3 regions of the Enterococcus sp. DIV0724b genome follow, and region 2 is predicted to be linked to each of the others. Evidence: riboswitches for the same ligand, from Rfam matches in the RefSeq annotation. Region 2 holds a riboswitch; each other region holds the start of a gene.
What was found. Region 2 has a riboswitch for magnesium ahead of IGJ02_RS09795 (phosphatase PAP2/LCP family protein). Riboswitches for the same ligand answer to the same signal wherever they lie in the genome.

Region 1: linked by a shared signal. The riboswitch ahead of IGJ02_RS03820 (LCP family protein) and the one ahead of IGJ02_RS09795 (phosphatase PAP2/LCP family protein) in region 2 are both predicted to bind magnesium.
Region 3: linked by a shared signal. The riboswitch ahead of IGJ02_RS06355 (LCP family protein) and the one ahead of IGJ02_RS09795 (phosphatase PAP2/LCP family protein) in region 2 are both predicted to bind magnesium.

Annotation. Positions count from the first base shown of each region.
Region 1 covers NZ_CP172890.1:808,686-811,972, forward strand. The annotation lists gene IGJ02_RS03810 (DUF4809 family protein) at 112-504, shown strand; gene IGJ02_RS03815 (DUF4303 domain-containing protein) at 594-1,091, opposite strand; M-box (ykoK) riboswitch at 1,357-1,525, shown strand; gene IGJ02_RS03820 (LCP family protein) at 1,702-2,616, shown strand; gene IGJ02_RS03825 (FAD-dependent oxidoreductase) at 2,782-3,287, shown strand, end outside.
Region 2 covers NZ_CP172890.1:2,120,354-2,123,640, reverse strand. The annotation lists gene IGJ02_RS09800 (ABC transporter ATP-binding protein) at 1-1,354, shown strand, start outside; M-box (ykoK) riboswitch at 1,603-1,770, shown strand; gene IGJ02_RS09795 (phosphatase PAP2/LCP family protein) at 2,031-3,287, shown strand, end outside.
Region 3 covers NZ_CP172890.1:1,366,893-1,370,179, forward strand. The annotation lists gene IGJ02_RS06350 (FtsW/RodA/SpoVE family cell cycle protein) at 1-958, opposite strand, end outside; gene IGJ02_RS06355 (LCP family protein) at 955-1,881, opposite strand; M-box (ykoK) riboswitch at 2,131-2,300, opposite strand; gene IGJ02_RS06360 (hypothetical protein) at 2,667-2,942, shown strand; gene alsS (acetolactate synthase AlsS) at 3,168-3,287, shown strand, end outside.

The DNA.
Region 1 (3,287 bases), 1.3 Mb from region 2:
TTTGTAGTGGTTATTCATAATGTTTAATAGCAATTAGTTGCTTTATTGTCTCTTCATTTTTGATATAATAGATAAGGAAATAGATAGAGGCGTAAGAAAGGATCTGTAAGAATGAAAAAAGCATTAATTAGTAAAACAGTGAATTTATTAGATGGTGGTTGCAATGCTTGTGGAATTATTGAGGATGAAAATTATACATTGACGATAGACGAACAAGTTATTCCTTTAGAAGCATTGACAGTCAATTCTTTGATAACTGCAATAGCGTTAAAAAATGGCTACAAACGTGAATACGAGATAGATGTTATCGATGATTATACGTTATATAAAAAAGAGGATCATCAAGTTACGCTCAAAGAAGAATATGATTTTCTGACGTATACAAATGGGGCAGTGGCAATTGAAACAAGGGATCAAATTACGGACGAGAAGAAATTAGTGGAAAAGGTGAATGAAATATTAGTAGCTTTTTTTAATGTGGAAGAATTGGCGTTTTGTTTTTAAACTACTTTAACGAATGATATCATAGCTTTATTTAGAAACTAGATACAAAAAAATGCTTGTTTTTAACCTTAAAAACAAGCATTTTTTTGTTATTCTATTTGAAAAAGTTCTGACATTCCGATTTTTTCAAATCTTTCTTGTGAGTCAGAAGGTGTTTCGTCATGATCGTAAACCAATAGCTTAAAATCTTCTGTTTTTGGGATTCGTTCGAACGTTTCGCTGTCAGTCAAGAGGATTATTTGCTGACAAAGCCATTCAAGAACCATTTCAATATCTTGCTCATCTTCCACCCAATCATCAAATAGGTGAAGGGAGGCAAAACGTTGATTTTCATCCCAGTCACTGGAATTGTATTTCATTTCTTCTAATTGTATGTTGCTGTGACCTCTACTTGCATAATAATTTGTTGTTTCTTGCCAAAGATCTACAGTATTAAAACAAAGGTTTATTTCACCTTCTTCATAAATATTACAGTCTAATGCAAATGCATAAAAGGTTTCGTCGGAATGATCTAATAAAAAGTTGTCGATGCTATCGGTTAAAAAATTAAAAAAGTACTCTTGTTGTTTTTCTAAAAAGTGTTCCATGCGTATCCTCCAAGTGTTCTGTCTTTTAAACATTGAAACAGATAAAGGGAGGAATGTCTATCTAAAGTTGCTTTTTAAAGTGAAATAGGTATTTTTTAAGAAAATGTAAAGATTTTTTCATTTAAAATAGTTGTTGTCATAATTTACTTTTACTGCAGTGTTAGGTACAGAATAGTTATATTTTAATAACTTAGTTTTAAATTGAACAGCATTTATAAAATTTAATTTGACTTTGTGATTCGATACGCTTATAGTTTAAAATGAATTAAATACTTGTTAGGTGAGGCTCCTATATAAACACAGGCTACTGCTCAGAAATGTCGAAAGACAGGTACGGGTAGGACAAGATTCGTCGAATTAAGGCGTTTTTCAAAGTAGCTAAAGGCAATGCTTTTTACGTTATATAGTGCTAAAACTCAACGAAGAGAAGATCTAGATAAATTGCAAATTCATGGCGAATGCCATGTGTTTAAGTCGCCGTATTCTGATCCCTTCGCTGAGTATTCTTGGTGAGGGATTTTTTCTTTTAGCTAAGAAAAAATGCAATTATCTAATTTTAGTCAAGATTAAACAAATCGATTCAATTTTTATGTTTAGAAAGGAATAAACAATGAAAAAATCTGTAAAAATAGTGACGATTACATTATTATCAATTCTACTTGTAGTTGTGAGTGTAGGCTGTTATGCGGCGATTTCATTCCAAACAGCCAAAGAAAAGAGTGAATCAAAACTTTCCAATAAAAATGAAAACTTTACTGGAGATGAACAAACGAGCGATAAACAAATAACTGTTATGGTCGTTGGGAATGATTCGAGAGATGATGACGAGGATCAAGGTCGTTCAGATACGTTGATGGTGGCTCACTATGATGGAAAAACGAAACAGCCTAAATTGATTTCAATCATGAGAGATAGTTATGTAACATTTCCTGATGGTGGACAAGATAAAATAAATGCAGCATACGCATATGGCGGCGCACAAATGACTAAAGATGTGTTGAAAACCAACTTTGATTTACCAATCAATTACTATGTGGTAATGGATTTTAAAGAGTTTAGTGACATCATTGATGAACTTTATCCAAAAGGGGTCACAATCGATGCTGAAAAAGATATTAATTTAGACGGTGTAGACATTCTTAAAGGAAAGCAAACTTTGCATGGGAATAGTTTATTGCAGTATGCTCGTTTTAGGATGGATGAAGAAGGTGACTTTGGTCGGATCAGACGTCAACAACAAGTGATGGATGCTTTAGTTGAGCAGTCTAAAGATTTGATTCCAGTATGGGAACTACCTCAAGTTGCTGGAAAAATGGTTGGGAAAATTGATACAAATGTACCAACAAGTTTATTGATCGATTTGGCGAAAGATTTTCTTTCTGGAAAAGTGAAGCCATTAAAATCATTATCAGTTCCTGTAGAGGGGACATGGAACTTTAATGATTATACTGAATCTGGAAGCGTGATCGAGCTTGATGAACAGAAGAATGCTGAAGCGATTCAGGAGTTCATGAAGGATAATTAAAAATACAATTGTACAATTAAAAAATTCGTTTGCTCTCTTACATAGTGAGTAGACGAGTTTTTTTGTATAATACTCAAACAAATTAGCTTTTTTCTATGCGATAAGTGCATGCGTATGCTATTCTTTAAGAAAACGGTTTACTATTTTAGAAAGAAGGATTCTACTATGAAAGTCGTGATTATAGGGGCTTCATTTGCGGGAGTATCTGCTGCTTTAGCGATTAGAAAAAAACATCCCAAGGCTGAAATCCATTTAATTGATAAGCAACAAACAATAGGTTATTTGCCTGGAGGAATCAATCTGTATTTCAATGAAACGATCGGTCCTATTGAAACAGCTCAGTTCATTTCAGAAGAACAGCTAGTAGATAACGGTATTTCTTTGTTGTTAAACGCAGAAGTCGTCAGTATGGATTCAAAACAGCGTATTATTAAGTATGAAAAACAAGAATCTGATTTTTTTATGTCATTTGACAAACTGATTTTAGCAACAGGTTCTAGTCAGTGGTCCCAGAAAATTCTCGGTAGTGATTCAGAAAAGGTTTTAAAATATAAATTTTTACAAGGAGTAGTAAACGCAATCGAACATTTGGAAAATAGTAATACAGTCGCATTGATCGGCGGTGGCCAAATAGGTGGGGAAGCGGCTGATACTTTGCTGAAAAAAGGCAA
Region 2 (3,287 bases):
AGGTCAATCACTAAACCAATCGATTACGCAGTTGATTACGTCTGTCTTCACCATTATCGGTGTTATCATCATGATGCTATCGATTTCTGTTCAAATGACAGGGATAGCCATTTTGATCGTCCCAATTTCAATGATCTTAATTATGATTGTTGTGAAAAATTCGCAAAAATACTTTAAAACACAACAAGAATATCTAGGTGTCATCAATGGTAAAGTAGAAGAAACAATCGGTGGCTATAACATCGTCCGTCTATTCAATGATGAAGAAAATTCACTTAAAGAATTTAAAACTCAAAACGATGTCTTATTCAAATCAGCTTGGAAATCACAATTTCTTTCAGGTTTGATGCAACCCATTATGAACTTTGTCGGAAATCTAGGTTATGTTGCCGTAGCGATCTTTGGTGGAATCTTAGCTTATAATGGCACAATCACAGTCGGTGATATTCAAGCGTTCATCCAATACGTACGAAACTTAACACAACCTATTGCGCAATTGGCTCAAGTATCTAACTTACTTCAATCAATGGCAGCAGCAGCTGAACGTGTCTTTGAATTCCTTGAAGAAGATGAAGAAGCACAAACTGTTCCAAACCCGGTTAAAATCGATAAAGCAAAAGGTATGGTCGACTTTGAACATGTTCGTTTTGGTTATACACCCGATAAAATCATTATCAATGATTTCAGTTCCCATGTTGATCCAGGCCAAACTGTAGCGATCGTAGGTCCTACTGGTGCAGGGAAAACAACAATGGTTAAGCTATTGATGCGGTTTTACGATGTAACATCTGGTGCGATTAAAATCGATGGTCATAATATCAAAGACTTTAATCGTGCAGACTTACGTAAAAATATCGGGATGGTTTTACAAGATACTTGGTTATTTAAAGGAACGATCATGGAAAACCTTCGTTATGGTCGCCTAGATGCAACAGATGAAGAAGTTTACGCGGCAGCCAAAGCTGCTCACGTTCACCACTTTATCCAAACGTTACCTGGCGGCTACAACATGGAATTAAATGAAGAATCGTCAAATATTTCCCAAGGTCAAAAACAATTATTAACGATTGCTCGTGCAATCTTGGCGGACAAACCGATTTTGATTCTTGATGAAGCAACGTCATCTGTTGATACAAGAACAGAAGGCTTGATTCAAGGCGCCATGAATAACTTGATGGCTGGCCGTACTTCTTTTGTTATCGCTCACCGTTTATCAACGATCAAAGATGCAGATAAAATTCTTTATATGCAGGACGGCGATATCAAAGAACAAGGTACACATGAAGAACTCCTTGCTGAAGGTGGCTACTATGCGTCACTTTATAACTCTCAATTTGAAGAGTTAGAGGAGTAAAAACTTGTAAAAGAGAGGCCGATACAAAAGCGTTTAGCTCCGAGAAATAAGCTGCTTTTTTCTCGCCGTTTATTCGGATTTAGAGCGTGGGATAAAACTGTTCTTTAGTTTTATCCCACGCTTTTTTTTTATTTGCTAGAATAAATCTTTCTGAATTCGCTTGATTTTAAATTAAGAAAAAATAAAGACTCTTGAAATAACTTGAAAAAATTTTTTTCCAGCGTTATTCTTTAATCAAATAAATAGATAAATAACCTTGTTAGGTGAGGCTCCTATACAAACAGAGGCTATTGCGCAGAAACGTCGAAAGACGCCAATGTGTAAAACAGGAATTGTCGAATTAAGGCTTTTCATAAAATAGCTAAGAAATTTTCTTTACGTTGTATAGTGCTAAAACTCAGACGATGAGATTGATTAAAAGTCAAACGTCTTAAGGAAAAATGTTTGGCTTTTTTCTTTTGGTAAATTAGAAAACTATTTTATTTACTGAATGTATACCGTCTTAGTACTTACTTGTGTTTTTTTGGAGTGTGGTTGAATAACGCAAAAAAAGACTGCTAAAAGATTCGCTCCTATCTATTAGGGAATAGAATCTTTTAGCAGTCTTTTTGGGAAATGCTTATGGTTCTTGTTTGATTAGTTTTTTAATGAATATAGGAATGAAGGGATTTATCACATGTATACGTCGAAAGAAAAGAATTTTACTCCAGTTATTTTTAGTGTTGTACTTTTTTCATTACTAAGTTTTTTAGTTGTTAAAAATGTAAGTTGGTTTACAAATTTAGATTCATGGATTTATCAATTTAATTGGAAGCCAAATGAAACACTGACTAGTTTCGTGAATCTATTTGCAAAAACTGCTACAATCGTGCCTATTTTTAGTTTGAGTCTTATCGTGTCATTTGTTCTATGGAAAAATAAGCATAAGCTACTAGCAGTTTGGATGAGCAGTAATGTTTTAGTAGTCAGTGCTTTAGGCTTTATACTTAAGAATTTTGTTGCTCGGCCACGACCTAATGTGGAACAGTTAGCCGAGAAAAGCTCTTACAGTTTCCCAAGTGGGCATTCTCTTTTAGCCATGTGTCTAACTTGTTCTGTTATTTTGATCGTACACACATTTTATCCAAGGAAAACGAAAAATTACAGGATTTTAAAAAATGTATTGCTTCTTTATGTTCTTTTGATTGGCTTGAGTCGAATTTACTTAAGAGTTCATTATCCGAGCGATGTGATTGCAGGGTTTCTTTTAAGTTTTTCTTGGGTGAATTTTTCTTATATCTGCCTTCAAAGGTTGTATCTTAATAGAACATTCACATCACGAGAAGCTAAAAAAAAGTTTGTGCAAAGAACCATTTTGGCTAGCTTAACTGTACTTTTACTGGCCGTTGCGGGAGCTTCTGTATATGGTGCAACAGTCTTTAATAATGTTCAAAAAACGGCTGACAAAATGTATCAGCCGCTGAATCGAAAAACAAAGCCTGCAGAGCTTAATAATAGTAAACCTGTTAGTTTTTTACTTTTAGGGATCGCAAATGATTCAAAGCGTAAAACAGATCTTCGAGCGAATACGATTATGGTCGTGACTGTCAATAATCAATTAAAGAAGACGACAATCACAAGTATTCCTAGAGATGCTTATGTAGAAATCGTTGGAAAAGAGGGTGTATACGACAAAATTAACCATGCCCATTCTTTTGGCGGTGATGAGATGATGATCAATACTGTCGAGCATTATTTAGACATTCCGATCAATCACTATTTTGTCATCAATATGGATGGATTAGCTGCATTGAGTGATGCGGTTGGTGGTGTTACTGTCAATAATGATTTTGAGTTTGATGCAGAAGGAATTCATTATCCAAAAGGAGAGCAGCATTTAGGCGGTTGGGAAACATTGCAATATGCAAGAATGCGCTATGAAGATCCTTTAGGA
Region 3 (3,287 bases), 750 kb from region 2:
AAAGGTATTTTGATTTTATTGCTAATAAAAACAAACGAGCAACAATAAAAAATACGGCGAATAAAATACCCAAAGAAAAAATCAATCCTAACTCTTCTATACAGATAGCAAAAATAAAATCCGTATCAGCTGCTGGAAGAAATCCTTTTTTCTGAATACTATTTCCTAAACCTAAGCCCCAAAAACCGCCATTATGCATGGCATAATAAGCATTAGAGGTTTGAAATCCCTTGCCAGTTGGATCGATAAAAGGATTTTGCATTACTTCAAAACGTGTTACTAAATAGCTGAATTTTTGAGGCATCCAATCAGTGGGAATCGACAATAAAAGAACCGTCCCTAACCGTTTTATTGCAACAAAGCCAACTAAAGCAAGTGATGTAAACAAAGGAGAAAGACCACTAAATAAAAACAATACTAAAACAAGAATAAAAATCATTGAAGCACCAGCTATATTTGGCTGTAAAGCAACAAAAAACATAAAGAAAATCGAAACCAGTAACGAGCGTTTGTGGTTTTTAAACGTAAACGGAACTAAGGTATCATTTTTAGACAAGTTAGAAGATAAGTACAATACAAGGACTAAAGGAACTAACTCAGACGGCTGAAATAAAAGAACACCTAAATTGATCCATCGTTTTGCACCACCAACGCTTGTTCCGATAAAAGGCAACGCAACAATTGAGAGAAATGTTAATGCCAATAGGAAATACATCATCTTGGGTTTGCGAAGAACGCTCAAATTGACTCGATATACAAAACTCATGCAAAACAAACTAAAAAGAAAATACATTGATTGTTTGATTGCTTTACTTGCGGTCCCTAATTCACTGTCCAGCAATTGATAGGAACTTGAGCTATAGACCATCAGAATACCTACAACACATAAGATTAAATAAGGGATCAAAATATAAAAATCGACATAATGCAGTTTGGATAATCTTTTAGGCCAGCTCATCGTGAGGCTCCATCATTCAAAAAGTCTTGAATGGCCAGTGTATTTTGTTTTTCATCTACTTCCAAGACACTACCAGCATCGGTATAGTCGTTAAAGGCCCAGCTCCCTTTTACTGGCACAGATAACGTTTCTAGATTTTTTACTTTTCCTGTGAGAAAATCTTTTGCTAAATCTACAAGGAGATCACTTGGAATGTTTGTGTCTAAGTAACCGACCGCTTCACCAGCAATTTTTGGTAACTGCATAAAAGCAACTGCATCCTTAGATTGCTTAGCTAGAGCATCCATGACTTGCTGTTGTCTTCTGACACGTCCAAAATCTCCCTCTTCATCCATTCTAAAACGAGCATACTGCAGTAAAGTATTACCGTCCATGATTTGTTTGCCTTTTTTGATATCAACATTGTCTAAGTTGATGTCTTTTTCCGCATCAATTTCAATTCCTTTGGGGTAAAGTTCATTGATCAATCGGATAAAGTTATTAAAATCAGCGGATATATAATAATTGATTGGTAAACCAAAAGAATCATTAAGAACTTTGCGGGTTAATTCTGCTCCGCCATAAGCATAGGCAGCGTTGATTTTTTCTAAACCATGACCTGGTATGGATACATAAGAGTCCCTCATGATCGAAATTAATTTTGGCTGTTTCGTTTCGCTATTATAATGAGCGACCATCAATGTATCTGCACGTCCGCCATCTTCATCATCTTCACGCCCATCGTCACCTATTAGCATGATTGTGATCTCTTTCGTATTTGTTTGTTGATCACCGGAAAAATTATTATTCTTAGTCTTATTTACTTGAGAGAGAGCCATTTTCTTTCCGTTATGAAAGGTGATTGCAGTATAACTCCCGATTCCAGTCAGAAGTAAGATAATACTAAGAAGTATACAAATTAAGAATTTCATTCCTGTTTTCATTTTTTATTCCTCGCTAATCATTTTAATTGATCGTCAAATAAAGTTCGGCTTTAGGAATTGTTTTAGATGGGGATAAAGAGTTCTTTTTGCTGTGAATAATAAGTGACAGACAGTCAAAGTCTAATTTCGTCAACCTGTAAACCGTCACCTCCAAAATCAAAAATACTGTCACCATTATTTATCAAAACAAAAAAACTTCGCTTAAATAACTCAGCGAAGGGGGATTGATTTCAGCACAAAGAGAGCTTATTATCATTCTCATCGTTGAGTTTTAGCACTATGAAACGTAAAAAGCAGAGCTTTTAGCTACTTTGTGAAAAGCCTTAATTCGACAATTCCTGTCCTACCCATTACTGTCTTTCGACATTTTTGAGCAGTAGCCTGTGTTTCCATAGGAGCCTCACCTAACAAGTTATTTAGATCGCCCTAAATATAGTGAATATCGTCATTAATGTCAACTACTTAAGTATTAAATTTTTTATAATAAAAAGTGAGAAAATAGAATAATCCGTGTTGTTTTATCATTTGGCAGATAGGAAATCAAATGCGAGAGGGGCTACTTTAATTTGTCAAAGGCAAGCGCAAATTTGATGCATTTTAAGTTAATAGCCTGACAATTTCGTTTTCTTTACTCTTTCTTAAACTTATTAAAAATAAAATAGAAGTGTCAGAGCCAAGTAAAGAATCATAAAATGCTAGATGAGTGTGCATCAGAGTTAAATTTTCTGTAAGATAGAATAAGTGGAAGAATGCGCTTTTTAGTTTCTCTCATGGTGAAAAACCCGATGATTGTGAAAGGATTAGAACCATTTGCACAAGGAATCATTGTGGATTTTGGTGTCCAAATACAGGCGATTTTAAGTGTTTTGAGTGGTGAGTACACACCATCAGAATTGTTACCTTTTCAGATGCCGGCAGATATGGAGAAGGTTGAACAAGAAGAAGATGTGCCACTTGATATGCTTTGCTATAAAGACAAGTTAGACCACGTTTATGATTTTGATTATGGCATGGATTTTGAAAAACGAATCGAAGATGAACGTGTGAAATATCTAAAATAGCATGTTTTTGAACAGTGACGAAACCTAAAACGTTTCGTTACTGTTTTATTTTTCGTCAATCAAATCATTAAACAAATAAAAATATGCGTGCTATAATGAAAAAAGTGATACAAGTCATGTAACTGTATTATAAAAAAAGATTTTTTTATTGTTTAATAACGAATGTTTCTTTTTGTATTAACGTTTTTTTGAAAAAGAAACATGATTATAAAAGGAGTGTAACACATGGCGGAAAAAAGCAGAAATGGCGCTAAAGTGATTGTAGAGAGTTTGAAAAACCATCAAGTTGATTATGTTTTTGGGATTCCAGGAGCAAAGATCGATGGACTATTTAATGCATTAGTG